4 regions of the Rhodospirillum rubrum ATCC 11170 genome follow, and region 3 is predicted to be linked to each of the others. Evidence: riboswitches for the same ligand, from Rfam matches in the RefSeq annotation. Region 3 holds a riboswitch; each other region holds the start of a gene.
What was found. Region 3 has a riboswitch for cobalamin ahead of RRU_RS02565 (TonB-dependent receptor plug domain-containing protein). Riboswitches for the same ligand answer to the same signal wherever they lie in the genome.
Positions count from the first base shown of each region.

Region 1 (7,173 bases), 1.1 Mb from region 3:
TTATTCCCGGGGCTTCGAGGTTCACAATTTCCAGGTCAACGGCGTCAGCCGCTCGACCAAATACGGCTTTGGCGACGATCTCTCCGATATGGCGATCTATGACCGGGTCGAGGTGGTGCGCGGCGCCACCGGGTTGATGAGCGGCGTTGGCGATCCGTCGGCCAGCGTCAATCTGGTGCGCAAGCGGCCGACCGATACCTTCCAAAGCGCGGCCGAGCTGCAGGCGGGAAGCTGGAACCGCTATCGGGCCGAAGGCGATGTCGCCAGCCCGCTGATCGAAAGCGGCCGCCTGCGCGGCCGGCTGGTCGCCGCCTATCAGCAAGGCGAGTCCTATATCGACCGCCTGGAGACGTCGAAAAAGGTTCTTTATGGGGTTATCGAAGCCGATTTGACCGAGGATACCTTACTGACCGCCGGGGTCCAGTATCAGCACCATCGCTCCGATCACGCCTCGCGCGCCGGCATCCCGATGTTTTATTCCGATGGCGGGCGGACGGATTTTTCCCGCTCCACCAGTTCGGCGGCCGATTGGGCCTATTTCGACAATACCCAACTCACCACCTTCGCCGCGCTCGAACAGCGTTTCGACAACGATTGGACGGTTACCCTCGATCTCGAACATGCCCGGCGGTCCTATGACGCGCTGATCGGTTACGGCATTCGCGGCACGCCCGACCGCGAGACCGGGGCGGGGATGGGCCTCTATGCCGGGCGTTGGGCCGCCAAACCGATCCAGAACTCGGTCGGCCTCACCGCCACCGGCCCCATTACCCTGTTTGGTCGCCAGCACGATCTGATGGCGGGCTTCAGCACCTATCACGCCAGCTACGAAGACCCGAGCTATCCTTTGTGGTCGATCCCCGGCTATGACACGTCGATCGGCAATTACTACACCTGGAACGGTGCGATCGCCGAACCCGTGCTTGAGGAAAACGGCAGCGAAAGTTTCCTGGAACGTCAGGTCGCGGGCTATATGGCGACCCGTTTGCGGCCAACGGATGATCTATCGATCATCCTCGGCGGCCGGCTGACTTCGTGGAGCCAGGAGACCGAGTCCCGCTACGCCGATGGCTCGTCGAGCTATTCCGAGCAGTCGGAAAACGGCAAAGTCACCCCCTATGCCGGAATCGTCTATGACCTGAGCGACATTTGGTCGGTCTATGCCAGCTACACCAGCATCTTCAAGCCGCAGAGCCTGCAAGACGCCGACGGTGGTTATCTGCAGCCCCTGGTCGGCGACGCCTATGAAGCCGGCATCAAGGCCGCGTTCTACGACGGCCGGTTGAACGCCAGTCTGGCGGTGTTCCGCATCAATCAGGACAACCTGGGGGTCGCCGATGGCGCGGCGCTGACGCCGAGCGGCGGTCAGGCCTATAAGGCGGCCAAAGGCACCACCAGCCAGGGCATCGAACTGGAACTGACCGGCGAGGTCTTGCCGGGTTGGCAGGTTGGCGGCGGCTATGCCCATGCCTCGCCGACCGATGTCAAAGGCAAGCGGCTGCTAACCGATATCCCGCGCGATACGGTCAAGGTGTTCTCGACCTATCGCTTGCCGGGGGCCTTCGATCGCCTGATGATCGGCGGCAATCTGCGTTGGCAGGGGGCGATCTATGCCAATAACGTTGGCCCCAACGGCGAACGCGCCACCCAGAAGGCCTTTTCGGTCGTCGATGTCCTGGCCAGCTACCGCCTCACCGAGGCGGTCACCGCCACCCTTAACGTCAATAACATCTTCGACGAAAAGTATTATTCCAGCATCGGCGCCATCGGCTATTACGGCGAACCGCGCAATGCGATGCTCAGCGTGAAGGCGAGCTTCTAATCGCCTCGGCCAAGCCCCGTTCGGGCCCCGGCGTAGGGGGCCAGGACGGGGCCGGCGCAGTTGCGGGCGCCCGCGACGAAGGTGGGTAAATCCCCCTCATTGTCCTCGGCCGCGCGGGTCGAGCCGCTCGATGATTTTCTCCAGCATCGTCAAGAAGGTGGCGCATTCGGCTTCGGTAAGCGAGGAGAGGGCGCGGGCGTTGATGTCGGCGGTGGCTTGACGCACGACCTCCAGCTTGCCCGACGCCAGCTCGCTCAGAGAGATGAGCGAGCTGCGGCGATCGGCGGGATCGGGGGTACGCTCGATCAGGCCGTCGCGCTCCATTCGGTTGAGAGTCGCCGCCATCGTCGGCTGCTCTACCGCCGCTAGCGCGGCCAGGGCCTTTTGCGACAAGGGCTTGCCAGGGCCAAGGGCGAAGAAAACCGGCAGATAGGCCGGAGCGATGCCATGCGGCTTCAAGCGCTGTTCGATCGCCAGAGCGAAGAGGCGGGCGGCCCAGTTCGTCATATAGCCGGCGGAGTGGAGACGGTTCAGCGACATATATAGCTTGCTATCTAGTTGTGGAAGGGTGATATATAGTACGCTATGTAACTTGAGGGAGTCACGCTGTCATGTCCCATCGTTCACCCCTTCACCGTCTCCATCCGCTCGCCGGTGGGCTCGGTCTCGTCACCATCGTCGTCTTTCAGCTTGCGACGGTGCTGGTGGAAGCCTTCGGCCTTCCGGCCGATATCGCCGCCGTCAAAGTCGCGATCCTGTGGAGCTTGCCGGTGTTGATACTCTTCCTGGCCGGCGCCGGCGCCTCGGGCGCCCGACTTTCCCAAGCCAATCAAGACATGAGCGCGCTCAAGGCCGCCCGGATGAAGGTGGTGGCCGGCAACGGCTTGCTGATCCTTGTGCCGGCGGCGTTTTTCCTGGCTTGGAAGGCTGAGGCCCAGGCGTTCGACTTTTGGTTTTATGCCGTGCAAGCGGTGGAACTTGGCGCCGGGGCCGTCAATCTCGTGCTTTTGGCTCGGAACATGCGAGATGGTCTCGCCCGAACCGGGCGGCGCCAGCGTGAGGCCATGACTCCCCCGGAGGCGCTGTCATGACCGCCCGGATGAGGTTTTAGGGAAAGCGGGGAAGGCCACGCCGATGCCGGCGCCCGGGTACCAATGGCCTTGCGGGTCTTCGCGGAAGAACAGGAAATTCCGGCCGGTGCGGCGGGAGAATTCAAGCAGGGCGTCGGTGGCGTGGGCGTTGTCGCCGAGGATAAGGGCGTTCTCGGCAAGCTTGGACTCGATCAGGTCGTATTCCTCGCTCTCGTAGCTGGCGGAATGGTCGCTGTCATTGATGAAGAGATCGATCTTCTCGTTGAAAGCCCACAAGGATTCAAGGCTGTCGCCATACAAGATAGTGCCGGCTTGCGCGTAGTCCCCACAAAACAGCATGCCGGCCTCCGGGTTGATATCGGTGCCGACATAGCGCCCCGCATGGCCCTCGGCCCGGTTGCGCAAGATCGCTGCGGCCAGGGTGAGGGAGCCGTGGCCCCGGGCCACCCCGGTCTCGACGACGATCTTCGGTTTCAGGGCGCGGACGATGGCATACCAGCCCATGCGCCGTCCGGGATGGAACCCGATGTCCATCGGCCCCTGGCGCCCCTGCATCACCGTGGCGAAATGGGCGCGCAGGGCGCCGTCGTCGTTGATTTCCTCGATGTAGGCCGAGATTTCGCTTTCCGGGTGCCCGGTGACCACAGAGACGAAATGGGCCAGATGGCGGCGATTCCGCTCGGTCAGTTGGTAGGTGTAGTTGTCGCCCTCGACGGATTTCGTCGCCCAGCGGAACAAATTGCCGATCTTCTGATCGTAATAGGATAAGGCGAAAGTGACGCGATGAACAAGCTGTCCGGCGGTAAAGGGTAGATACTTTTTGCCGTAGTCGTCATCGACGGCCTGGGCGCAGTCTTTCCTCAGTTTGTCCGATAGAATCTGCCAAACGATATCATGTTCATTTTCCACGCCCGGAATATCGTCCGCATCAAAATTCACCGGGTCCGTCATCGCTGGATCTTCTCCAAAAACAGGGCGGGTCTGTTCAACGTTTTTACCCCAAGGACCATTCTGTAGCAATATGGTTGTATCTTTGGTCGCCGCTGATCGCCTTTTCGGCTTTTCCTTTTTCCCGGCTGGTGGCTTCTTTCGACCGCTCCACCGCCGCCAAAGGACATGACGGACTCGCGCCATGAACCGGGCCGCACCGGCCGGGCTTGACTCGCTGCGCAACGATAATATAGCCTATGTTGTGTTACGGTTCCCCGGACACCACAATATCCGGGGCTAAGAGGGAAGCCGGTGCGATGCCGGCGCTGCCCCCGCAACTGTCAGCGGCGAGCCTTCATCCATTCATGCCACTGGGGAAATTCCCGGGAAGGCGGACGAAGGCGACGACCCGTGAGCCAGGAGACCTGCCGTGACCCTTGAAACGTCCGCGGGCGGGGTGTCCCGATGGGGCGCATGCCGGCTTGTGCCCGCATGGCGTCTCTCCCCTCCCACCTTTCATCATCCCTGAGGGGGATCGCCGATGTCGTCCGCGCCCGCTTTTGATTTCGACCGCCAGGGCAATCTGGTGGCGTCGCCTCCACGCCAGTCGCATCAGCCCACATCGCAAATCCGGCGGCGGCCGCACCCCCCCGAAACATCCGAAATCCGCCTTGAGCGCTCGCGCGACGACAAACTGAACGCCTTTGGCAAGGCGATGCTGGGTGACCGCTATTTGCTGCCGGGCGAAGGCATCCAGGACATGTTCGCCCGCGTTTCCTGCGCCTTCGCCGATAACGCCGCCCACGCCCAGCGCCTGTACGACGCCATGTCGAAGCTGTGGTTCATGCCGGCGACGCCGATCCTGTCCAACGGTGGCACCCAGCGCGGGCTGCCCATCTCGTGCTTCCTGAACACGGTTCCCGACAGCTTGGAGGGTATCGTCGCCATCTGGAACGAGAATGTGGATCTGGCCTCCAACGGCGGCGGTATCGGGACTTATTGGGGCGGCGTGCGTTCGATCGGCGAGGCGGTGAAGGGCAATGGCGCCACCTCCGGCATCATCCCATTCATTCGGGTGATGGACAGCCTGACGCTGGCCATTTCCCAAGGCTCGCTGCGGCGCGGCTCGGCGGCGGTGTATCTCGACATCCACCACCCCGAGATCGAGGAATTCCTGGAGATCCGCAAGGCCTCGGGCGATTTCAACCGCAAGAGCCTGAACCTGCACCACGCCATCAATATCACCGACGACTTCATGGAGGCGGTGCGCGACGATCGGCAATTCGCCCTGAAAAGCCCCAAGAGCGGCGAGGTGCTGCGCAGCGTCGGCGCCCGCCAGCTCTGGCAGAAAATCCTGGAAACCCGCTTGCAGACCGGCGAGCCGTATCTGCTGTTCACCGACACCGTCAACCGCGCCCTGCCCAAACACCAGCGCGACTTGGGCCTGCGGGTGTCGTCCTCCAATCTGTGCGCCGAGATCACCCTTCCGACGGGGCGCGACCATCGCGGCCAGGAGCGCACGGCCGTATGCTGCCTGTCGTCGCTCAACATCGAGACCTGGGACGAATGGGAGAACGCCCCCGGCTTCATCGAAGACGTGCTGCGCTTCCTTGACAACGTGCTGAGCCATTTCATCGAGACGGCGCCCGACGGCATGGAGCGCGCGGCCTATGCCGCCATGCGCGAGCGCTCGGTCGGCTTGGGCGTCATGGGGTTCCATTCCTTTTTGCAGGCCCGCGGCATCCCCTTCGAAAGCGCGCTTGCCAAGTCGTGGAACCTGCGCCTCTTCCGCAAGATCCGCCGCGACGCGGACGCCGCTTCGGTGGATCTGGCCGACGAGCGCGGCGCCTGCCCGGATGCCGCGGAGCGCGGCATGAAGGCCCGCTTCAGCGCCAAGCTGGCCATCGCGCCCACCGCCTCCATCAGCATCATCTGCGGCGGCACCAGCGCCTGCGTCGAACCGATTCCGGCCAACGTCTACACCCACAAAACCCTGTCTGGTTCGTTCTCGGTGCGCAACCCGCACCTTGCGCGCCGGCTCGCGGACAAGGGCCTCGATACCGCCGAGACGTGGCAATCCATCATCGAGCACGAAGGCTCGGTCCAACACCTGGAAGGCTTGAGCGACGACGAGAAGCTGGTGTTCCGCACCGCCTTCGAGATCGACCAGCGTTGGATCATCGATCTGGCCGCCGACCGCGCCCCCTTCATCTGCCAAAGCCAGTCCATCAACCTGTATCTGCCCGCCGACGCCGACAAATGGGACCTGCACATGTTGCACTGGACGGCATGGCGGCGCGGCCTGAAAAGCCTCTATTACTGCCGGTCCAAATCGGTGCAGCGCGCCGCCTTCGTCGGCAGGGAAAAGCCGAGCGGGGAAACGTCATCGGCCCCGCGCGCCGATTACGATGAATGCCTAGCCTGCCAATAGAGAGACCGGCCATGACCATCGCGCAGCTCAATCCCCTCGATCTGGTCAACAGCGGTCGCATCGGCCTGCTGCAAGGCTCGGGCGCCTACAACGTCGAACGCTATCCCTGGGCCTATGAGTTCTGGAAGAAGCAACAACAGGTCCACTGGATGGGCGAGGAGGTGCCGCTGGGCGAGGACCTCAAGGACTGGGCCTCCGATCGCGTTTCCGACCAGGAGCGCAACCTGCTGACCCAGATCTTTCGCTTTTTCACCCAGTCGGACGTGGAGGTCAGCGACAATTACCTCAAGCGCTATATGCCCATCTTCCAGCCGCTGGAAATCCAGATGATGATGGCCGCCTTCACCAACATGGAGACCATCCATATCGACGCCTATGCCCTGCTGCTAACCACGCTCGGCATGCCGCGGACCGAGTTTTCGGCCTTCCGCGACTATGCCGCCATGCGTGACAAGGCCGATTACATGCACACCTTCGGCGTCGGCACCATGGCCGACGTGTCGCGCACGCTGGCCATGTTCGGCGCCTTCACCGAAGGCATGGCGCTGTTCGCCAGCTTCGCCATGCTGCTGAACTTCCCCCGTCACAACAAGATGAAGGGCATGGGCCAGATCGTCACCTGGTCGGTGCGTGACGAATCCCTGCATTGCCAGGGTATCATCCGTCTGTTCCACGAATGGAACCGCGAAACCGGCGCGCTGACCAAGCCGGTGCGCGACGACATCCTGGACGTGGCGACAACCATGGTCGGACTGGAAGAGAAGTTCGTCGATCTCGCCTTCGAGCTGGGCGCGATCGAGGGCATGCGCGCCGAGGACATCAAATCCTACGTCCGCTACGTCGCCGACTGGCGGCTGACCCAGTTGAAACTGCCCATCCTTTATGGTCATTTCCGCGAA
Region 1 is NC_007643.1:1,703,492-1,710,664, forward strand. It holds gene RRU_RS07485 (TonB-dependent siderophore receptor) at 1-1,822, shown strand, start outside; gene RRU_RS07490 (MarR family winged helix-turn-helix transcriptional regulator) at 1,919-2,362, opposite strand; gene RRU_RS07495 (lipoprotein) at 2,434-2,913, shown strand; gene RRU_RS07500 (class I SAM-dependent methyltransferase) at 2,908-3,864, opposite strand; cobalamin riboswitch at 4,095-4,291, shown strand; gene RRU_RS07505 (ribonucleoside-diphosphate reductase subunit alpha) at 4,385-6,274, shown strand; gene RRU_RS07510 (ribonucleotide-diphosphate reductase subunit beta) at 6,286-7,173, shown strand, end outside.
Region 1: linked by a shared signal. The riboswitch ahead of RRU_RS07505 (ribonucleoside-diphosphate reductase subunit alpha) and the one ahead of RRU_RS02565 (TonB-dependent receptor plug domain-containing protein) in region 3 are both predicted to bind cobalamin.

Region 2 (7,173 bases), 1.4 Mb from region 3:
GGCGAAGAAGCCCGCGCGGCGCGGGGCGCCCCGGCGGGAACGATCCGCCTGTCCTGCACGGCGGCCTTGGGTGTTCTTCATATCAGCGGGCTGATCTTCGCCTTTCAGGATCGCTACCCGGATATCCGCGTCGATCTTGGCCTGACCGACGAGCGCATCGATCTTGTGCGCGAGGGCGTCGATATCGCCCTGCGCCTTGGGCCGCTGACCGACAGCGGGCTGAAGCTTCGCCCCCTTGGTCTCAGCCGCCGCGTGCTTGTCGCCGCGCCCGCCTATCTGGCGGCGCGCGGCCGACCGGCCGCCCCCGGGGACCTCGCCGGCCATGACGCCATCACCATGGCGAATGTGGCGGGAAGCGATGTTCTAGAGCTGCGTGGGCCCGATGGTCAGCGCCACCGCGTGCCGGTTGGCGGGCGGTTGCGCGTCGATCAGGGGCTTGCGGCCCGCGAGGCCTTTCGCGCCGGTCGCGGCTTTGGCCCCACCCACCGCTGGCTGGTGGACGATCTGGTGGCGGCGGGCGGGCTCGAAGTTATCTTGCCCGGTTACACGCCGCCCGCCGTGCCCTTGAACATGCTGATCGTTCCCGAGCGGGCGGCGATCGCCCGCGTTCGCTTGCTGGTTGATTTCCTGGTCGAAAGGATCGGCCAGATCCCTGGACTGGAGACAAGCTAAAGCATCGCTTATCGCCGGGCGAAAAAGCGGTCGTGAACGATCATGCCAATCGCCATCGCCCCGACGAAAATGGCGACGGGCGCCAAACCCAGGCTCAGCCCGGCGATCGCCGGACCGGGGCAGAAACCGGCCAGCCCCCAGCCGATGCCAAACAGCGCCGCGCCAAGCAGCAGCCGGCGGGTTATGCCGGTTGTCGGCGGCAGGGCGAAGTGATCGTCAAAGGCCGGACGGCTCAGGCGCCGCCCTACCCCCACGCCCAAGGTCGCCACGCCGACCGCGCCGCCCAGAACGAACATCAAGCTGGGGTCCCAGGCGCCGCTTCCCAGGGTGAGGAAGCCGAGAACCCGGGCCGGATCGATCATGCCCGAAAGCGCCAGGCCGAAGCCGAACAGGCCGCCGGCCAGCAGGCCAAGCGCCAGACGGAGCAAAGCGGTTCTGGTGCTCATCGCAAGATCCCCATCAGCGAGGCGGTCAAAACGCCGCAGACCAGGAAGGTCGCGGTGGCGGCCAGGGAGCGCCGCGACAGGCGGGCCAGACCGACAATCCCGTGGCCCGAGGTGCAGCCCGAGCCCATCCGCGTGCCAAAGCCCACCAAAAGGCCGGCGATGACGATGACCGGCCAGGAGGCGACGATCGTCACCGCCGGCCAAGCCCCGACGATCAGGGCGTAAAGCGCCGGTCCAAGCAGCAGACCGATCAGGAAAACCGCGCTTTCGACCCGGCTCTGGCCCTGCAGCAGCCGTCCGGCCATGCCGCTGATTCCGGCGACCTTGCCATTGCCGATCAGCAGCAGCGCCGCCGACAAGCCAAGCAGCATCCCCCCCAGCAAAGGGGGCCAAAAAACGCTCATGGCGTTCCCTCCTCGACGCAGAAGATCGTGTAAAGGGCTTCGACAAGCCGTGCCGCCTTGGCGTCGGTCAGGCGATAGAAGACCTGCTTGGCCTCGCGCCGCGTCTCGACGAGGCCCGCCGCCCGCAACACGCCCAGATGCTGGGACAGGGCCGGCTGGCCGATGCCGAGCCGCTCTTCCAGGGCGCCCACGCCATATTCCCCCTCGACCAGGGCGCAGACCAGCATCAGGCGCAAGGGGTGGGACAGGGTTTTAAGCAGGCCCGCCACCTCGGCGGCTCGCCTCTCCATCTCGGCGCGCGCCATGCGCGCCGGATCGGCATCGGGGTCATCGACCCGGGCGTTATCGTTCACAACGGCTGGCATCGCCGGCCCCCTCCTTCTTTATTCAAACATTATATAATTAAATAGAATGAATAATGATAGAGGTCAAGGACCGGCTTGCCGGCCCCCTTCCGCCCCGAGGAGCGCTGCGAAGCGCCGTGGATAAGGCCCTGGATCGGCGAGACGTCTGATGACATCAGGATATAAAGATATCTTCATATCTCCGTTGACGACCTTTGGCGGCACGCGTAAGCTTTGAGGATCGTGGTTCTTTGGCACCGTTTTGTCGGGTGCCGGAGCTAAGAGGGAATCCGGTGAGCCGCGTTTTGGCGATGCCGGAGCTGCCCCCGCAACTGTAAGCGGCGAGCCGCTGTCAAGACGTGCCACTGCCCCCGGCAAGGGGGGTGGGAAGGCCAGACAGCGGCGACGACCCGTAAGCCAGGAGACCTGCCGCGATGTCATAACCTCCCTGGGCGGGGTGTCCCGGTGGTGCGCCTGCGATCCACGGGGTTTGCCACCGTCCGGATTCCGCCGGCCTCCGCTCGGCCTTTGCCCCCAACGTCGATTGGGGTAAGCCGGTGTCTCTTCTCTCTTTGCCTATCAGCACTTTAGGGGTGCCGCGGATCGGTCCGCGTCGCGAACTCAAAACCGCGCTCGAAGCCTATTGGTCGGGTCAATCCGACGCCAAGGCGCTTCTGGAAACCGCGGCCGCCTTGCGCGTGGCCAATTGGGCCCGCCAGCACGCCCAGGGCGTCAGCGTCATTCCCTCGAATGATTTCTCGCTTTATGACCATGTGCTTGATACCAGCGTCATGGTCGGCGCCATTCCCCGAGCCTATGGCTGGACGGGCGGACCCGTGCCGCTTGATACCTATTTCGCCATGGCGCGGGGCAGCCAGGGCGCGGCCTGCGCCCATGGCGCGGCGGAAGACACCCACGGCGTTCCGGCCCTTGAAATGACCAAGTGGTTTGACACGAATTACCACTATATGGTTCCGGAATTCACCAAAGACCAAACCTTCACCCTGGCCTCGCGCAAGCCAGTCGAAGAATTCAACGAAGCCAAGGCCCTTGGCTATAAAACCCGTCCGGTTCTTCTCGGGCCGGTCACCTTCCTAAAGCTTGGAAAAAGCAAGGACCTCTCCCTTAATCCGCTTTCCTTGCTGGACAGCCTGCTTCCCGTATATGGTGACATTCTGCGCCAGCTTCACGAAGCGGGCGCTGAGTGGGTGCAGATCGACGAGCCCTGCCTTGTCCTTGATCTCGACGAGCCGACGCGCGAGGCGCTGCGCCAAACTTATTGCCGCTTCGCCGATGCCCTGCCGGGCCTGAAGATCATGCTGACCTCCTATTTCGGCGGGCTGGGCGATAATCTCGAGACCGCCCTGACCCTGCCGGTCGCCGGCCTTCATCTCGACCTTGTCCGCGCCCCCGACCAACTCGACGCCGTGATCGCCAAGGCGCCGCGCCGGCTGGTCTTGTCCCTTGGCGTCATCAACGGCCGTAACGTTTGGCGGGCGCCCTTGTCGGGGATCGTGACGTGGCTGGAACCGGTGCTGGCCCGCATCGGCGCCGAGCGGATCGAACTGGCGCCGTCGTGCTCCTTGCTGCATGTGCCGATCGATCTCGAACTGGAAACCGATCTCGCCCCCGACCTGAAGGACTGGCTGGCCTTTTCGGTGCAGAAAATGGCCGAACTGGCCGTGCTCGGCCAGGCCTTGGCGCGGGGCCGGGCCTGTGTGAGCGACCAGCTCGCGGCCTCCGATCTTGCCGCCAAGCGCCGCGCCACATCGACCAGCGTCCATGACAAGGCGGTTGCCGCCCGCCTTGCGGCGATCACCCCCGAGAGCGCCAAGCGCTCCCACGCCTTTGCCCAGCGCGCGCCGGCGCAACGCGCTGCCCTTGGCCTGCCGCCCTTCCCGACGACGACGATCGGCTCCTTTCCCCAAACCGCCGCGGTGCGCCAAGCCCGTTCGGCCCATGCCAAGGGCACGCTCAGCGACGCCGATTACGAGGCCTTCCTGCGCCAAGAGACCGAGGCGGCCATTCGCTGGCAGGAGGACATCGGGCTCGATGTGCTGGTCCACGGCGAATTCGAACGCAACGACATGGTGCAGTATTTTGGCGAACGGCTTGCGGGCTTCGCCTTCACCCGCCACGGCTGGGTGCAAAGCTATGGCTCGCGCTATGTGCGCCCGCCGATTTTGTTTGGCGATGTGTCGCGGCCCCAGCCGATGACGGTGTCATGGTGGCGTTACGCCCAATCGCTCACCGCCAAGCCGGTCAAGGGCATGGTGACCGGCCCGGTGACCATCCTCACCTGGTCCTTCGTGCGTGATGATGTGCCGCGCGCCGTGGCCTGCCGCCAGATCGCCCTGGCCATCGGCGACGAGGTACGCGATCTGGAAGCCGCCGGCGCCCAGATGATCCAGATCGACGAAGCGGCGCTGCGCGAAGGATTGCCGCTGCGCAAGGCCGAATGGGGGGCGTATCTTGACTGGGCCATCGGTTGCTTCCGGCTTTGCGCCTCGGGCCTTGCCGATGTGACCCAGATCCACACCCATATGTGCTATTCCGAATTCAACGACATCATCGCCGCCATCGGCGCGATGGACGCCGATGTCATTTCCATCGAGACCTCGCGCTCGAAGATGGAGCTGCTCGACGCCTTTCGCCTCTATAAATACCCCAATGAGATCGGTCCGGGCGTTTACGACATCCACTCGCCCCGCGTGCCCGAGGTTGGGGAAATGGTTGATTTGCTCAGGCTCGCCCGCCAGCGCCTCGCCGATGATCAGATCTGGGTCAATCCCGATTGCGGGCTGAAGACCCGCCACTGGGACGAGGTGCGGCCGGCGCTGGTCAATATGGTGGCGGCGGCCCGCGCCCTGCGGGCGGTGCTGCTGACGGGAGAGGATCAATGACCGACCGATCCGCGGGGACGGCGGCCGCGACCCGGCTGGTCGATATCGTCTTCCCCGAGCACACCAACCACCATGGCACGCTGTTTGGCGGCATCGGCCTTGCCCATATGGACAAGGTCGCCTTCATCGCCGCCTCGCGCCATGCCCATGTCGAATTCGTCACCGCGTCGTGCGAGCAGGTCGATTTCGCCGCCCCCACCCATCTCGGCGAGATCGTCGAACTGGTCGGATCGGTCACCCGCGTCGGCCGGCGATCCTTGGGCGTCGAGGTCGAATTGATCGCCGAGGTGCCGCTTTCGGGCGAACGCCGACACTGCGGCCGGGGGCTCTTCACCCTGGTCGCGCTCGGCGAGGGACTGGAGGCCCGGGGTGGCGCCTTGCCACCGCTGCGCCCCGGGGCCGAAGCCGCCGTGCCGCCGCCACCGACCGACGACGCCCTGCGCATGGTCGAGATGGTCTTTCCCGAACACACTAGCCACTACGGCAGTCTTTATGGCGGCAATGCCCTGGCCGCCATGGGCAAGGCGGCCTTCATCGCCGCCACCCGCCATTGCCGCAAAACCATCGTCATGGCCTCGTCGCGTCGGGTCGATTTCAAAAGCCAGATCCACAAGGGCGAAATCGTCGAACTGATCCCCCGCGTCACCGGGGTCGGGCGGACCTCGCTGACCGTCGAGGTCGAACTGTGGGCCGAAGACCTGCTCTCGGGCGACCGCCGTCTGTGCGGATTGGGCCATTTCATCATGGTCGCGGTGGACGCCCTCCACCGCCCCACCGTCGCCGCCTGATCGAAGCGCCGCTCGGGGAGGCCTAGGCGCCTCCCCGGGACTGTTCGTCAACCATCACGCATTGATATCAATCTCCGCAGCAAGATCCTTCTTGCTCTTGGAACTCGGCGCAGGGCGCCAATCAACGTGCTGTCATAGGGACAGTCGCATCGGCGCTAACCAGTCAACCAGTGAAAGTCGTCCGCATCGGTCCTAGCTCGACCAAGGTAAAGGCAATATCAAAAAAGGATGCGACCTCATGGCGAATGGCTTCGATGAATCCTTAGATGCCTTGTTTGGCGTCAAATGACGTATTTTTATACAGAAAGTTCCGTATTTCCTGGCGCGGTTTGTGTTTTTTCAGAGAAAAATTCCCATGAGATATCCTATGGTTGCAAAATTTTGTTTTCTATGATATTTAAGAAAATTGTGCACTTGGTATGATAAGTTTCCATAGTTATTAAATATTTTAAAATTTAATACTGAACGGAGGTTCAAAATTGGATGTAGAATCAAAAAATGAAAGCTTTTCAAAAAAAATCATTCTGATTAAAAAAAAAGATATTCCTAAAGAGAAAGTTTATTTAAAATATTTAATGAGTTTCTTTACAATGTTAGTTGCTATTATGACAGCCATTTTGACTTTGTTTGAATTTGCTGATCGGATATCGGATAAATGCCATAATTACGAATGGTGCAAAAATAATATATATCCATTTTTTAATGAAATATCTAAAAAAGGAGAGGATTCAATTGAAACAATCGAAATAGTTGAAGATACACAAAAAGAAAACAGTATAAATGAATGTGATTTGCTTGCTGGGGCAGATCATGATAAAGATAGACCAAAGGGCTATCCTTTTGTCCCTATTAAAAAGATAAAATGGAAAGAGTCTATAAAGTTTTGTGAAAGTGCATTTTTTAATGAAAAAAAGCCGCGATTTGCTTTTCTCGCGGGAAGAAGTTATCATGCTGCATCGCAATATGAAAAAGCACTTGACTGGTATATCATTGGGGCGAGAAAAGGATACGCTGCGGCCCAAGACAATCTTGGCTATATTCTAGCAGGTCACGCTACTAAATATTATTTTTGTCCGGATCAAGCAGAGTATTGGTTAGAAAATGCCAAAAAAAATGGAGATCCTGATGCGGAAGGGCATCTTCTTTTTCTACATAAAGCATTTTCAAACTCGCGTTGGGCGACGACAGACCCACTTATCTGTGGCAAATATTCGCAATAGATTTGATATTTTTGATACCTACGCGAAAAATTTAGAAAATTGATCTCGTATTTTTCAATGATCGTATTGATATCTCCTAAGCTCTGACTCTTCCCTCAATTTTCGCTAAGCTCGTTGGATCGATCGTCCGTGGCGCCAGAGAAACGACGGTGCTCGGACCCAATCCGTCTTGCGGGGAATATCATGGCGGTTTCAAAGGCTTTCGAGAGGTTTTTCGCCGAGGCGCCCGGCCATGCCAAGGCCTGGATGGCGGCGGTTCAGGGGCTTGATCAGGCGAGCGGGCTTGATAAGAAGACCGAGGAACTGGCCTATCTTGGCGTTCTGGCGGCGGCGCGCCTGCCCTCGGGCATCGCTTTTCATGTCCAATCGGCCAAGGCGGCCGGGGCGACCCGGGAA
Region 2 is NC_007643.1:2,007,026-2,014,198, forward strand. It holds gene RRU_RS08895 (LysR family transcriptional regulator) at 1-672, shown strand, start outside; gene RRU_RS08900 (YeeE/YedE family protein) at 681-1,118, opposite strand; gene RRU_RS08905 (YeeE/YedE family protein) at 1,115-1,522, opposite strand; gene bigR (sulfite-sensing transcriptional repressor BigR) at 1,519-1,887, opposite strand; cobalamin riboswitch at 2,094-2,315, shown strand; gene metE (5-methyltetrahydropteroyltriglutamate--homocysteine S-methyltransferase) at 2,424-4,769, shown strand; gene RRU_RS08920 (acyl-CoA thioesterase) at 4,766-5,557, shown strand; gene RRU_RS08925 (sel1 repeat family protein) at 6,037-6,777, shown strand; gene RRU_RS08930 (carboxymuconolactone decarboxylase family protein) at 6,961-7,173, shown strand, end outside.
Region 2: linked by a shared signal. The riboswitch ahead of metE (5-methyltetrahydropteroyltriglutamate--homocysteine S-methyltransferase) and the one ahead of RRU_RS02565 (TonB-dependent receptor plug domain-containing protein) in region 3 are both predicted to bind cobalamin.

Region 3 (7,173 bases):
CGTAGCCCTCGACATCGCCGGGCGACAAGCGGGCGACCTCGGCGCGCATGGCCTCGGGATCGGATTGGGCGCGGAAGGTCTCGCCGTCGTTGAAGCGAATCGTATAAAAAGGTGTCAACGGCCGCAGGTCGACATCGTCGGACATCTGGCGTCCGCACAGGGTCCACAGCTCTTCGAACAGGCTGGGCAAGGTGACGATGGTCGGACCGGCATCGAAGGTGAAGCCGTCTTGCTTGAACACCCCGCCGCGACCGCCCGGTCCCCCCAGCTTTTCCAGAACGGTCACCCTGTACCCCCGGGCTCCCAAACGCACCGCGGCGGCAAGCCCGCCGAACCCGCTTCCGATCACGACCGCATGGGGCCGACGGTCTTGTGTCGGCACGGTAGGCGCTGGGTGGAGTTTCATGGGAAAGGACTACCTGGACAGAAAAGGTTTACAGTCGATACTGTAACAGCCGACTGACAGGGCGGCAATGCGGAAGCGACCACCGCTTCTCCGTCATCCCCCCGCCCCTCCCCTCTTCCGCTCTGGTTTTGGCGTTTTCATGACCTTCACCGTCGACTGCCGCCCGCCCCTGCTGGTCGCCCGTTTTGCGCGGCCCCAGCGCATGATCGGCTGGGCAATCAACCGCCCGGGACTGTGCCATGCCTCGGCCGTGGCCTGGGTTCAGGTCGACAATGGCGATCTTCCCTGTGGTATCGAGCCCCGCGCCGTTTTGGACGCGCGCCTTGAAGCCGCCGGGCTGGGCGACGCCGTCGGTCTGCTAACGGCGCGCACCATCACCCGTTACCATCAGGCGCGGCGCGACGTGGGCGGGGCCAGCGCCCAGGTGCTGATGACCCTGGGGCTGGGCAATGCCGAACGCATCGGCGCCCCCCCGGCCTTGGGCCGGCCGCCCGATGCCCCCCACCCGCCGGGTACGGTCAATATCCTGTGCCACGTCTCCACCCGACTCGACGACGGCGCCCTGCTTGAAGCCCTGTCGATCGCCACCCAGGCGCGCACGGCGGCGATCATCGAAGGCTGCCTGATCCGCGCCGGGCAAAGCCGCCCGGTCACCGGCACCGGCACCGACTGCCTGATCCTCGCCTGCCCGCCGGAGGGCCCGGCCAGCCCCTATGCCGGCCTGCATACCGGAGTCGGCCAAGCGATCGGCGCCGCCGTCTATGACGCCACCCGCGAGGCGATGGACCTGTGGATCAACGAAGGCGGGATTCTGGTGTAAGGCGATTGGCCACACGCCCGGTTGGCGTGACCAGCAGCCCGCCGGCGTCGCTGCGGATATCGGCCTCCACCCCATAGACCCGGGCCAGGGTTTGGGCGGTCACCACCGTGGCCGGCGGACCATCGGCGACCAGCCGCCCCCGATCAAGCAGCAGCAGGCGCGTACACCAGCGCGCCGCCAGCCCCAGGTCATGGAGCGACACCAGCACCGCCCGCCCCTCTCCGGCCAGGGCGGCGAAGGTTTCCATCAGGGCGATCTGATGGGCGGGATCCAGACCGGCAGCCGGTTCATCGGCCAGCAGCAGCGGCGCCTGCTGGGCCAGCACCCGGGCCAGCAGAACCCGCGCCCGCTCGCCGCCCGACAGGCTGGCGACCGGGCGCTTGCGCATCTCGGTCAGATCCATCCGCGCCAGGGCGCCCTGGATGGCGGCGGCGTCGTTCAGCCGTCCCCCCGTCGCGCCACCGCGATGGGGCAGACGGCCCAGGGCGACCAGGGTTTCCACGCTGACCGGCCAGACGATCTCGCGGTCCTGGGGCAGATAGGCGAGTTGGCGCGCCCGGGACGGGGGCGAAAGGGTGGCCGCGTCGCGCTCGGCCAGGGCGATGCGTCCGCCATGCCCCAAACGTCCGGCGATGGCGCGCATCAGGCTGGTCTTGCCCGCGCCATTGGGACCGATCAGACCAACGCATTCCCCCGGTTCGACGGTGAACGACGCGTCGCTCACCACCGGGCGCCCGCCCAGAACCACGCTGACCCTGGCGCAGCGCAGCAGGCTCATAACGCGTCCTTGCGCATCCGCGCCAGCAGCCACAGGAAAAACGGCGCGCCGACCAGGGCGGTGACGACGCCAAGCTTGAGATCGCGCTCGGGGGCGATCAGCCGCACCGCCAAATCCGTCACCAGCAGCATCGCCGCCCCGCCCAGGGTGCTGGCCGCCAGCAGGCGCGAGGGCCGGCCGCCGACCAGCGGCCGCAGCAGATGGGGAACCACCAGCCCGATGAAGCCGACGGCGCCGGCCACCGCCGTCGCCGCCCCCACCGCCGAAGCGGTGCCGAGCACGACCAGGGCCCGCGTCCGCCCCAGGGAGATTCCCAAGGTGGCGGCCGCCTCCTCGCCCAGGGTCAGGGCGTCAAGCGCCGGCCCCAGGCGGGCGAGCAATACCCAGCCCAAGGCGATGAACGGCCCGGCCAGCAGCACATGGCTCATCGAGCGGTTTTCAAGCGAGCCCAACATCCAGAACACGATCTCCATCGCCGCGAAGGGATTGGTCGACAGATTGAGCGCCAGCGAGGTCAGGGCGGTGGCCAAACTGGAGACGGCGATGCCGGCCAGGATCAGGGTCAGGGGATGGGCGGCCCGTCCGGCCAGGACGCCGACCAGAACCACGGCGATCAGGGCTCCGGCCAGGGCGCAAAGCGGCAGGGCCAGGGCGAAGCCGGCGGCCAGACCGCTATAGATCGCCACCACCGCCCCCAGGCTGGCGCTGGCGCCGACGCCAAGCAATCCGGGCTCGGCCAAAGGATTGCGCAAATAGCCCTGCAACGCCGCCCCCGACAGCCCAAGCGACCCGCCCACCAGCAGGGCGAGCAGGGCGCGCGGCAAACGGATCTCGCGCATCACCAGGGCGGCGGGGCTGGCGTCGCCGCTGATCAGGGCGACCAGGGCGGCGCGCGGCGCCAATCCCGCCGGCCCGACCAGCAGGGCGACGGCGAACAAGGCCACGACCAGCAGGCCGAGTCCGGCGAGAAGGGCTGCGAAGGCGCGATCACCGCCCATCGTCGGCTCCGGCCACCGCACCCAGGGCAAGGCGGGATGGCGGACGGGCGGCGGCCAGCCGGGCGACGGCCTCGACCACCATCGGTGTGCCGCAGAGCGCCAGCCGTGACTCGAGCGGCACGCGCACGGCGCCACGGCGTTCCAGACCGGCAAGGGCGGGATGGATCAGCACGCTTTCGGCCAGACTGCTGCCGGCGGCGCGCGCCAGGGTCGATCCGCCCTCCGGCTCCGCGCCGGGCAGGCGACGCCCGGTCACCACCATTTGCGGATCGGCCATCACCAGGGCTTCAAGCGACAGGGCGATCATGCCGCTGTGGCCCAGGCGGGTCGCCAGATTATCCAGGCCGGCCGCCCGCACCGCCTCGTCAAGCAAGGTGCCACTGCCAAAGGTATAGCCATTGGCTTCAATCACCGCGGCGCGCGGCCGCGCCGGCGACAGGGCTTTGGTGATCTCGGCAAGGTGGCGATCGAAGGCGCCGATCAGCGCCTCGGCCCGGGCGCTCCGGCCAAGCAGTTTGCCCATCCGGCGCAGGTCCTTGCGGATATCGTCAAAGGAGGTGGCCGGCGGGAAGACCTCGACCGCCATCCCCAAGCCGCGCAGCATCGTCACCGCGTTGCCGGCGCCAAAGGATCCGGCCAGCACCAGATCGGGCGCCATCAGAAAGATCTCCTCGGCCGCGCCATGGTTGGCCGGGATGGCGCGCGCTCGATCGGCCAGCATCGACAGCTCGGGCTTCGCCGCCAGCGGCGAGACCGAGCGCACCTGACCGGGGGCGGCCAACAACAGGGCCAGTTGATCGGTGCACAGATTGATCGACACCACCCGGCGCGGCGGAGGGTCGGCCGCCAGCGCCGCCGGCGGACCAAGAAGGGCGGCGATCACCGCCGCCCCCCCCAGAAGCCGCCGCAGCAGCCGATGAGGACGGCCGATCACCCCGATGCCCCCTAGAACCGGGCCCGCAGGCCGAAATAGCCGGTCACGCCCTGGGTGGCGTAGCCGTCCAGATCGGCATATTGGGTATCAAGGGCGTTCTCGATCCGGCCATAGACCTCGACGGCCTCGGTCACCTTGTAGCGTCCCCCCAGATTGAGCAGGGCATAATCATCAAGCCGCAGCCGGGCGCTCCCCATGCTCGCCGCCCGGTAATCGAAATCGTAATTGCCCGCCGCATAGACCACCTCGGCGTTCACGCCGGCGCGGTTGTCAAGGAAGCGGTAGTCGGCGGCCAGAGTGGCGCGGTGGCGCGGACGGCGGACCTCGATCTTGTCGTCGGGATCATAGGCGTCGGTCCAGGTGTAATTGCCCGTCAGGGTCAAAGCCTCGGTCGGCCGCGCCGTTAGCGTCAGTTCGATCCCCTGGCGGCGGCTGTCGCCATTCTCGTTGACCGCCGTCCCCAGGTAGCTGGGCGCCTTATAGACGGTGACGATCTCATCGGTCAGGGTTTCATGGAAATAAGTGGCGTCCAGGGTCAATTGATCGCCGAGGATGCGCTGCTCGATGCCGGCGTCCCAGCCGAAGTTCTTCTCGGGATCGAGGTTGGCGTTGCCGATGAACTGGCTGGGGATGAAGCCGAATTGCTCATAAAAGGTCGGATTGGTCACGCCGGTGCCAACCGAGGCGTGCAGACGCGACTGGGTTGGCCGCACCTCATAGGACGCGCTGGTGCTAAAGGTCGTCGAATCGGCGAAGCTGTCGTTGATGTCGTGACGGAGGGCTGCCTGCAGATCAAGATCTTGAAACAGCGTGCCGCGATATTCGGCGACCAGCCCGTAAAGATCGCGCTGCTGGCCTTCCACCTGCGAGGGATCGGAAACCAGATCGGCATCGGTGTTGCGGAAAGTCTCGCGCTGCCAATCCACCGCCGCCGTCAGCCGGTGATTGGCGCTGGTTAGCGTCGGCGCATCAAGCGCCAGCGTCGTCTGATAAGTCCCCTTGAAGCGCTGCCCCAGGGATTTGGCGGTGGACAGCCCATCAAGCAGGGTCTGGATATCGACCCGCGTATAGTCAAAACGCGCCTGATGGCTCAGCCTGCCGCCCAGGCTATCGACATCGACATGGCCCGATACCGCGACATCGCGCTGATCGGTGGCATAATCCCCGTCATAGACCAGATCGGAGCGCTTGGGGGCGCCAAAGGCGAAGCCGTCGTAATCGGAGCGGCGGTCGGCCATCCGCGCCGTGGCGCCAAAGCGCAGCCAGTCGCTGGCGTCGTAATTGATCTTGCCGTTCAGGGTGATGTTGCGGTCGCGGTCGATATCGCCGCCGGGATCGGCCGAGACATCCAGCCCGCCGGCCCGCAAGCCCGCCAGCGACAGGGCGGCGTCGAGATCCTCGGTGCCCGCCCCCATGGCGACCGATCCGCCGAAGGTGCCATCGCTGCCGCCGTCCAGGCTCACCTCGCCGCCGCTCTGGTTGCGCGTGCCGCGCCGGGTAACGATGCTGATGACGCCGGCGGTGGCGTTGGAGCCCCAAAGTGCTGATTGCGGCCCGCGCAGCACCTCGATGCGCTCGATATCGCTGGCCACCAGACCGGCGAAATCGTATTCGCCCGAAGCCGGCGACGATACGGCCACGCCATCGATCAGCACCAGAACATGGTTGGCCTCGGCGCCGCGAAGGCGCACCTGGGTCACGCCGCCGGGCCCGCCGGCCCGACTGACGGCGACGCCGGGCAATTGGCGCAGGGCGTCGGACACATAGCGCACGCCGCGTTCGCGCAAGTCCTCGCCGGTAAGGACGCTGACCGAGCGCCCGAGATCCTTCGCCGCCACCGGGGTCCGGCTGGCCGAAACGATCAGCCCTTCGGTGGTTTCCGGCTCGTCGGCCCAAGCGGCGGCCCCGCTGGCGCCGACCACCCCCGCCATCACGGCGGCGACGGCCACCCCAAACACTCCCATCCCCGCGCGCCACGCGCGATCAGGCGATCCATAACCCATGACACGTCCCCCCAACGCGGCTTCCCGATCCGGGAACGCCGCGCAGCCGATGACCATGGCCGTCCCGAATCCGGGCAGACCAGCGGATATGTGCCACCATTGCGGAGAAAAACCGCCCCATGGCGCGCCCCGCGCACAGGGTTAGGTGACGACCAGCCGGCAGGTCTCCTGACTCGTGGGTCCTGACCCTGATCTCCGCCTTCCCGGGACGACGCGCGCGAGCGCTGGTCCTAGTGGCCGAATGGAGAGGGGCTCACCACTCACAGTTGCGGGGGCAGTCACGGATTGGGCCCGCAAGGGGCCGCACCGTGTTCCCGTTTTAATCCAGCCGGGGCGTTATGCCCGGCCTGGAACCGGCAGTCCCCTTCGCTCTACTTCGGGCTGTGGGATCTGTCAAGACAGCGGGGGAAGCAAAGCGACCTCGCGGGCCGCCTGTTCGATCAGCCCGACCACCAGATCGGGCTGCTCCTCGTGGACGAGATGGCCGCCGCCGGGCACGACGTGCAAGGTCGCGGTGGCGACGCGGGTCGCCAAGCGCTTGGCTTCATCGGGCGAGACCGCCTTGTCCTCCTCGCCGACGATCAGATGCAAGGGGATGGTCAGCCGCCGCATGTCGCGATTGAGCGGCGCCAGATCCCAATGGGCCATCATCGACAAGGCGCTGCTGACATGGGCGGGCGAACGCATCAAGCGGCCGTAATAGGTCATGCCGGGCTTGTCGAGCAGCGAGCCGGTATCGCGGATGAGCCGTTCGACCCGCTGCTGATCGGCCGCCCCCCACGACATCATGTAAGGGGTCAAAGGATTGCAAAACAACACGCGGGCCATATAGGGAAACAGCGTGCCGGCCATGCCGGGAAAGGGCATGAAGGCGCCGTTGATCGACACCAGCATGCGCGGCGTCACGCTGCCATCCAGCACCATCCGCGCCAGAATCGCCGCCCCGGCCGAATGGCCGACCACCCCATCGGGGCTCAGGCCCTCGGCGGCCAGCAGCGCGCTCAGCGCCTTGGCCATGCTGGGCAGGGTCGGGCGAAAGCTGAAGGGCGCCCGGGTGAAGCCGTGGCCGGGCAGATCGATGGCGACCACCCGGAAGGATCGGGCCAAGGGCCCCATCAGATCGCGCCAGGAATGGGTGGTGGCCGCCGTGCCATGGACCAGCAAAAGAAGCGGCGCGTCGCCGCCTTTCCCATTGCCGCCGGCGGTGGGTCCCATGCTCTGGACATGCCAGTGG
Region 3 is NC_007643.1:572,041-579,213, reverse strand. It holds gene RRU_RS02590 (phytoene desaturase) at 1-406, opposite strand, end outside; gene RRU_RS02585 (adenosylcobinamide amidohydrolase) at 546-1,226, shown strand; gene RRU_RS02580 (ABC transporter ATP-binding protein) at 1,201-2,004, opposite strand; gene RRU_RS02575 (FecCD family ABC transporter permease) at 2,001-3,002, opposite strand; gene RRU_RS02570 (ABC transporter substrate-binding protein) at 2,992-3,936, opposite strand; gene RRU_RS02565 (TonB-dependent receptor plug domain-containing protein) at 3,948-5,885, opposite strand; cobalamin riboswitch at 6,080-6,312, opposite strand; gene bchO (alpha/beta fold hydrolase BchO) at 6,333-7,173, opposite strand, start outside.

Region 4 (7,173 bases), 770 kb from region 3:
ATGGGGGATGGCGCGGCTATCGAGGAATTTCAACAGCGGCGTCAGCATCACGGCGCGGGCGGGATCGGGTTCGCAGACGACGACGGCGACATCGCAGACGGTCAGCGCGTTATAGGTGTCTTGCATGAACTCGACCGATCCCGGACAGTCGAGAAAGGTCCATTGTCCGCCAAGATAGGTGGTTTCGGCCAGATTGACCTCGACGCCCATTTCTCGGTCGCGGGCTTCGGGAGAGGAATCGCCGACGGTATTGTGGTCTTGGATCGTTCCCTTGCGGTGGATGGCCTCGGTCGCCAGCAGCAGGCTTTCCAAAAGACTGGTCTTGCCACTGGCGTAAGGCCCAACGATCGCCGCCACACGCGGCGCGGACGCTCTGTCGGGCATGGGCTTCACTCCCCTGATCATTCTTCATTGATGGGGGCGCGGACCGAACCCGGCGACCTGCGGCAACGCCCCCCGATACCCCAGAGCCGGGTCGCGACGCCCCGCCGAAAGGAGAGTCAGACCTGGGGACCGGAGCGAAATCCCCTTTGATAAGGATTTCGGCTCCGGGGAAGCGCGACCGCTTCACCGGCCCCGGGGCGCCAAAAGATGGCTCCCGAACGGGAACCGAAGGGCGTTATCGTCCCAGGCCGCGACGGTCCTGGCAAGGGAAAAGGCGCAGCCATGCGCGGCGCGCGGGTCTCATGCTTAAAATGGTCGGTTTTAGAAGAAGCCAAAGGAATAAGGGGGGGAAACGCCCCCCTCCCCGCTCCGATCAGCCCTTGGAACCGGCCGCCCCGCTCCGCTCGATGATCTCCTCGAAGCGCGTCCGCGCCCGTTCGGGCAGGTCCGCCGGCAGGGTGATCTCCGCGGGCGACCCCGCGCCGACGCGGACCAGCATGACCATGCCCATGGCGAAATGCGGCGAGCATTTTATGCCATAGACCCCGGGAACGTCGAAGGTCACGCTCGTTTCCTGGTCGATCTTGCCCTTGAAGGCCACCGCCCCGGCCGGCAGCATCGAAGGGATCGACGCCGCGTTGTGGCTGCGATCGCTCGGCAGGAAGCGCAAGGTGTCACCGGGCGCGAGCGTGATATCCTCGGGCTCGAACACCATGCTGCCGTGGACGCCGCGCGTAAGCATCTTCACGTCGAAGGTTTCGGCCTGGGCCGGCACCACGCCGAGCAGGCACAAGCAGGCGATAAGGGCGGATCGGCGAAGCATCATGGGAAGTCTCCAAAGGCGACCCGCGGATGGACCGGGCAAGGTCGCGTGTAACGAATGAAACAGCCGCCCTCGCCATCGTTCTCGACGCGGGCGTCAACGTTGAAAACACCGGCCAGCCGGTCACGGGTCAGGATCTCGGGCGGCGGGCCGACGGCGCAGACCAAGCCGTCTTGCATCACCGCGATGCGGTCGCAGAACATGGCGGCGTGGTTGAGATCGTGAAGAACGGCGACGACGGTGATGCCAAGGGCGCGGACCAGGGCGAGCAGGCCGATCTGATGCTCGATATCAAGATGATTGGTCGGCTCGTCGAGCAGCAGCAGGCGCGGTTCCTGGGCCAGCGCCCGGGCGATGTGAAGGCGCTGGCGCTCGCCGCCCGACAGCTTGTGCCAGGGGCGCGCGGCGAAGCCGGCCATTCCGACAAGGTCGATCATCGCCGTGACGACCGCCTCGTCGCGCCGCGACCAGGGCGTAAGCGCGCTCAGATGGGGGGTGCGGCCAAGCTCCACCGCCTGACGGGCGCTGAGGCGCTCGCTGGTCTCGGCCTGTTGTTCGACCAGGGCGACGCGTTGCGCCAGATCGCGCCGGCCGAGGGCGGTCATCGGCACCCCGCCAAGCAGCACGACCCCCGAGGACGGCGGCCGCAGTCCGGCGAGCATGCGCAAAAGGGTGGTCTTGCCCGAACCATTGGGCCCGACGATGCCGAAGAACTCGCCGGCCGCGACCTCGAGATGAACCCGGTCGACAATGGTTCGCCGATCGATCGTGAAGCTGACATCGCGCGCGCACAGCATCATCGGTGCGCCGGCCTGCGCATGAGGATCAGGGCGAAGGCCGGGGCGCCGACCAGGGCGGTCATGACGCCGATCGGCAGGACCTGTCCGGGGATGATCTTTCGCGACAGGATATCGGCGGCGATCATGAAGATCGCGCCGATCAGGGCCGCCGCCGGCAGCACCTTGTTGTGGCGAACGCCGACGGTCAAGCGCGCCACATGGGGGATGACAAGGCCGACGAAGCCGATCGATCCGACGATGCTGACCATCGTCGCCGTCGTGCCGGCGGCGATGGCGATCATCATGATATAAACCCGGCGCACCGGGATGCCGAGCGAGGCGGCGGAATCGGCGCCGAAGGCGAAGGCGTCGAGGGCGCGGGCGTAAAACAGGCAAATGACCAGCCCGCCCAGCGCCACCGGAACGGCAAGCGACACGTCGGGCCAGCGCACGCCCGAAAGATTGCCCAGAAGCCAGAACATGATGCCGCGCGCCTGATCGGCGGTCGCCACCTTGGTCACGACGAACGAGGTGAGCGCATTGAACAACTGCGATCCGGCGATGCCGGCCAGGATGATCGCCGCCGGCCCGCGCCCGGCCTTCAGCGCGATGAAGGACACCAGCGCGAAAGCGAGGACGGCGCCCAGGAAGGCCCCGACCGATAGCGAAACGAGGCCGCCGCCCAGGCCGAGAACCGCCACCGCCACCGCCCCGCTCGACGCGCCGGCCGAGATGCCGAGGATATAGGGATCGGCCAGGGCGTTGAGCAGCAGGGATTGGAGGACGACGCCGCTGACCGCCAGCGAGGCCCCGCAAGACGCGGCGACGAGGGCGCGGGCGACCCGGTAGTTCCAGATGATCCCCTCATCGATAGGGTCGAGCGCATAGCCGGCGCCCAGAACCTTGTTGGCCACCACTTCGATCACGGTGACGAGGGGGATCGGCGCTTCGCCAAGGGCGGCGCCCGCGGCGAGCGCCACCCCCAGGACAACGACGGCAAGCAGACAGATCGCGGTGATCCGCAAAGCCGCGGGGCCGACCTTCATTGGGCGAGGCCGGCCTTGATGACCGCATCGGCCACGACCTCGATGCCCTCGATGGTGCGGATGGTCGGGTTCATCGCCTGGGCGTCAAGGGGCACGATACGGCCCTCCTGGACGGCGGGCATCAGGCGGGTGACCGGATCATTGGCCAGGAAGGTCTTCTTCACGGCGATATCATCGACCGGAAAGCGCCGCCGGGTCATTTCACCGGCGACGATGATCGTCGGATTGGCCTTGGCGATGGTCTCCCAACCAACCGTCGGCCATTCCTCCTCGCTTTTGATCACATTGGTGATGCCCAGAACGGACAGGATGTATCCGGGGGCACCGTCGCTACCGGCGACATAGGGATCGATGTCGAGATCGGCGCTTGAAAACCAGAAGACGGCGGAAACCGGGCTGCGGAGAGAAGCGATTTTTTTCTTCGCCGCCGCCTCGCGGGCCTTCAAATCGTTGATCAAAACTTCACCGCGCTCGCTGACATCGAAGATGCGGGCTAGGTCCTCGATCTCCTGATAGATCAGATCCGTGGTGAAACGGCTCGTGCGCAGACCGTCGCCCCCTTCGGAATTATCCTTGCCGACGCAATCGGCCGGAGAGGTGTAGACGGGGATCTTCAGTTCGGCGAACTGGGCGTTTGTCGCCACCACCCCTTTGGGGCCGACCTGCCATTGGTATTGATTGGTGACGAGATCGGGTTTCTTGCCGACGACGCTTTCAAAGCTCGGGTCGTTGTCGGCCAGGCGCGGGACCTTGGCGTCGACCGCCTCATAGCCGGCGATCACGGGACCGACCCACAACGCCGTGCCAACGACCTTATCGGCCAAGCCCAGAAGATAGAGGATCTCGGTGGAACTCTGGCCGATCGAAACGACGCGGCTGGGCGCCCGATCAAAGGTGATGGTCTGGCCGCAGGTCTGGAGCGTCAGGGGATAGCGGGTAGGCTCGGCGGCGCCGGCGCCGGAGGCCGAGACGACGAGGGGGGCGGCGAAAGCCGCGGCGAGAAAAGACAAGCGCATGGGTGAAGACAAGGGGGAGTCTCCTCTTCCGTCAATCGTGACAGGGAAAAGTTCGGCGACCCGCAAGGGTCACGGTTCAGCAGTGGCTGAAAGGGCTTGAAAACGTCGACCTCGCCCAGAATCGATGGGCGCAGGCGAGGGTCTCGTCGAGCTATCGACGGACTCTGACGGGACCTTGGGGGTGATCAGACGTGATGCGTCGTCATTGCCATCCTTTCCGAGCCTCCCCGCTCGTGATCATGGATTAGGGTCGGACGGCAGGTCTCCTGGCTCACGGGTCATCGCCTTCATCCCCCTTCCCAAGGCACGCGCCCCAGTGGTTTTCATCGGAGGAAGGCTCGCCGCTCACAGTTGCGGGGGCAGCCACGGTTTCGGACAAATCCTTCGCCTGCACCGTGTTCCCTTTTAATCCCTTCGGCTTGCGCTTGGGGGGAACCGTCAGCCGCAGGCTAGCCGATGCAACCTTGGGCCGTCAACGCCGCGACACCCCGGCACCGCGCCCCCCCGACACCATAGGGGTTCCCAAGGTTCCTATATGACCGCGCCAAGCCCCCAGACGAAAAAAAGGGCGCCCCGCGAAGGGCGCCCTTTCCATCAGATCCGGCTTGCGCGGTGGAGAGAAGTCAACGCAGGCTTTCGCAGAAGCGGCGGATGCGCTGGCAGGCGTCCTCCAGGGTGGCGGTCGCCGTGGCGTAGCTGATGCGGAAATAGGGCGACAGGCCGAAGGCCACGCCCTGAACGGCGGCGACCCCTTCGCTTTCGAGCAGGGCGGCGACGAAATCGCTGTCGGTTTCCAGCAGCTTGCCCTCGGGCGTCGTCTTGCCGATCACCCCGGCGCAGGACGGATAGACATAGAAGGCGCCTTCCGGCGTGCCGACCGACAGGCCCGGGCAATCATTGATCATGCGCACGACCAGATCGCGGCGTTCCTTGAAGATGGCGTTGCGTTCGATCAGGAAGTCCATCGGCCCTTCAAGGGCGGCAAGGGCGGCGGCCTGACTGATCGAGCTGGTGTGGGTGGTCGACTGGCTTTGGATCTTGTTGATCGCCTTGATCACCGCCACCGGGCCGGCGGCATAGCCGACGCGCCAGCCGGTCATGGCGAACGACTTGGAAACGCCGTTCAGCGTCAGGGTGCGGTCCTTCAGCTTGGGCTCGACCTGGGCGATGGTGGCGAACTTGAAGCCGTCATAGACGAGGTGCTCGTACATATCGTCGGTCATCACCCAGACATGGGGATGCTTGAGCAGAACCTCGGCCAGGGCCTTGAGATCGGCGGCCGAATAGGCCACGCCCGTCGGATTGGACGGGCTGTTGAGGATCAGCCATTTGGTCTTGGGCGTGATGGCGCGCTCCAGATCGGCGGGCTGCAGCTTGAAGCCGACCTCGGGGCCGCTGGGAACGAACACCGGCACGCCGCCGGCCAACAGGGCGATATCGGGATAGCTGACCCAATAAGGCGCGGGGATGATCACCTCCTCGCCCGGGTTCAGCGTCGCCATCAGGGCGTTGTAGATGGTCTGCTTGCCACCGCAGCCGACGCTGATCTCTTCGATCGTGTACTCAAGATCGTTCTCGCGCTTGAGCTTGGCGCAGATCGCCTTGCGCAGGGCGGCGGTGCCGGGAACGGCGGTGTATTTGGTCTCGCCGCGCTCGATGGCGGCGATCGCCGCCTGTTTGATGTGATCGGGGGTATCGAAGTCGGGTTCGCCCGCGCCCAGACCGATAATGTCACGGCCGGCGGCCTTGAGTTCGGCGGCCTTGGTGGTAACCGCCAGGGTCGGCGACGGTTTGATGGCGGACAGACGCTCGGCGACGATCGACATGGAAATCCTCGAGGATTGGTTGTGTCGGTTGGGAGGGGGCGAGTGGCCGCGCCGCCCCTGACGACGGGGGCTCTCTTGGCGGGACCGGGGGAAAAAGCTATCCCCCTTCCCGGCGGCACGCAAGCGCCGGGAAAGCGCTTTCCTCAGGATTTCCAGAAGTCGCGGCTGAAAAGCACAAGAAGGGTGAAGAATTCCAGCCGCCCCATCAGCATGGCCAGCGACAGCAGCCATTTCGCGCTATCGGGCAAGGTGGCGTAATTGCCCGCCGGGCCGACGATGGTACCGAGTCCCGGACCGACATTGGCGATCGCCGCCGCCGTCCCGGTCAGGGCCGTCACCCAATCCAGGCCGACCATGGTCAGCGCCAGGGCGATGATCGCCGTCGTCGCCCCGGTGGCGAAGAAGAACAGCACCACCGACACCGCCACGTCCTCGTCGATCGCCCGCCCGCCATAGGTCGAGACGATGACCGCATTGGGCATATAGCGCCGGCGGATATTGGCGCTGAGAACCTTATAGGCCACCTGATAGCGGAACATCTTGATGCCGCCCGAGGTCGATCCGGTGCAGCCGCCGGCGAAGGTGATCATGAAAAAGAACAACTGCGGGAAGCCGCCCCACAGGGTGTAATCCTCCGAGGCGTAGCCCGTCGTCGTCACCACCGAGGTGATGTTGAAGGCCGAGGCGGTCAGGGCATCAAGGAAGGGCCGGCCGTTCTCCAGGCTCTGCCACAGGGCCATGACCAACCAGCAGGCGACCAGAAAGCCGGTCAAAGCCTGGACCTGGGGATCGCGCACCACATCCATCGGCCGGCCGCGCGCCACCTGCACATAGAGCACGAAGGGCATGGCGCCCAACATCATGCCCACCGTCGACATCCACAGCCCGGCGGCGTCGAGATGGCCAAGCGAGGTGTCCCAATTCGAAAAGCCGCCGGTCGACACCGTGCCGAAGGCGTGGCAGATGGCGTCGAAAACCGACATGCCGACGGCGATATAGCCCAAGGCGATGACCACGGTCAGCGTCAGATAGACGGCGGTGATCGCCAGCCCCAATTCGCCGATGCGGTTCATGCCCTTTTCGCTGGTATCGGAGCTTTCGGTGCGGAACAGCTGCATGCCGCCGACGCGCAGCGCCGGCAGCAGGGCGATGGCCATGCCGATGATGCCGATGCCGCCGATCCAATGCAGCAGGCAGCGCCAGAACAAGATCCCCGGCGGCTGATGCTCCAGGCCGCTGATCACCGTCGCCCCGGTGGTGGTCAATCCCGAAACGCTCTCAAAAAACGCCCCGGCGAAA
Region 4 is NC_007643.1:1,337,863-1,345,035, reverse strand. It holds gene RRU_RS05950 (elongation factor G) at 1-384, opposite strand, end outside; gene RRU_RS05945 (pseudoazurin) at 758-1,210, opposite strand; gene RRU_RS05940 (ABC transporter ATP-binding protein) at 1,207-2,007, opposite strand; gene RRU_RS05935 (FecCD family ABC transporter permease) at 2,004-3,032, opposite strand; gene RRU_RS05930 (ABC transporter substrate-binding protein) at 3,029-4,060, opposite strand; cobalamin riboswitch at 4,287-4,503, opposite strand; gene RRU_RS05925 (pyridoxal phosphate-dependent aminotransferase) at 4,672-5,874, opposite strand; gene RRU_RS05920 (TrkH family potassium uptake protein) at 6,018-7,173, opposite strand, start outside.
Region 4: linked by a shared signal. The riboswitch ahead of RRU_RS05930 (ABC transporter substrate-binding protein) and the one ahead of RRU_RS02565 (TonB-dependent receptor plug domain-containing protein) in region 3 are both predicted to bind cobalamin.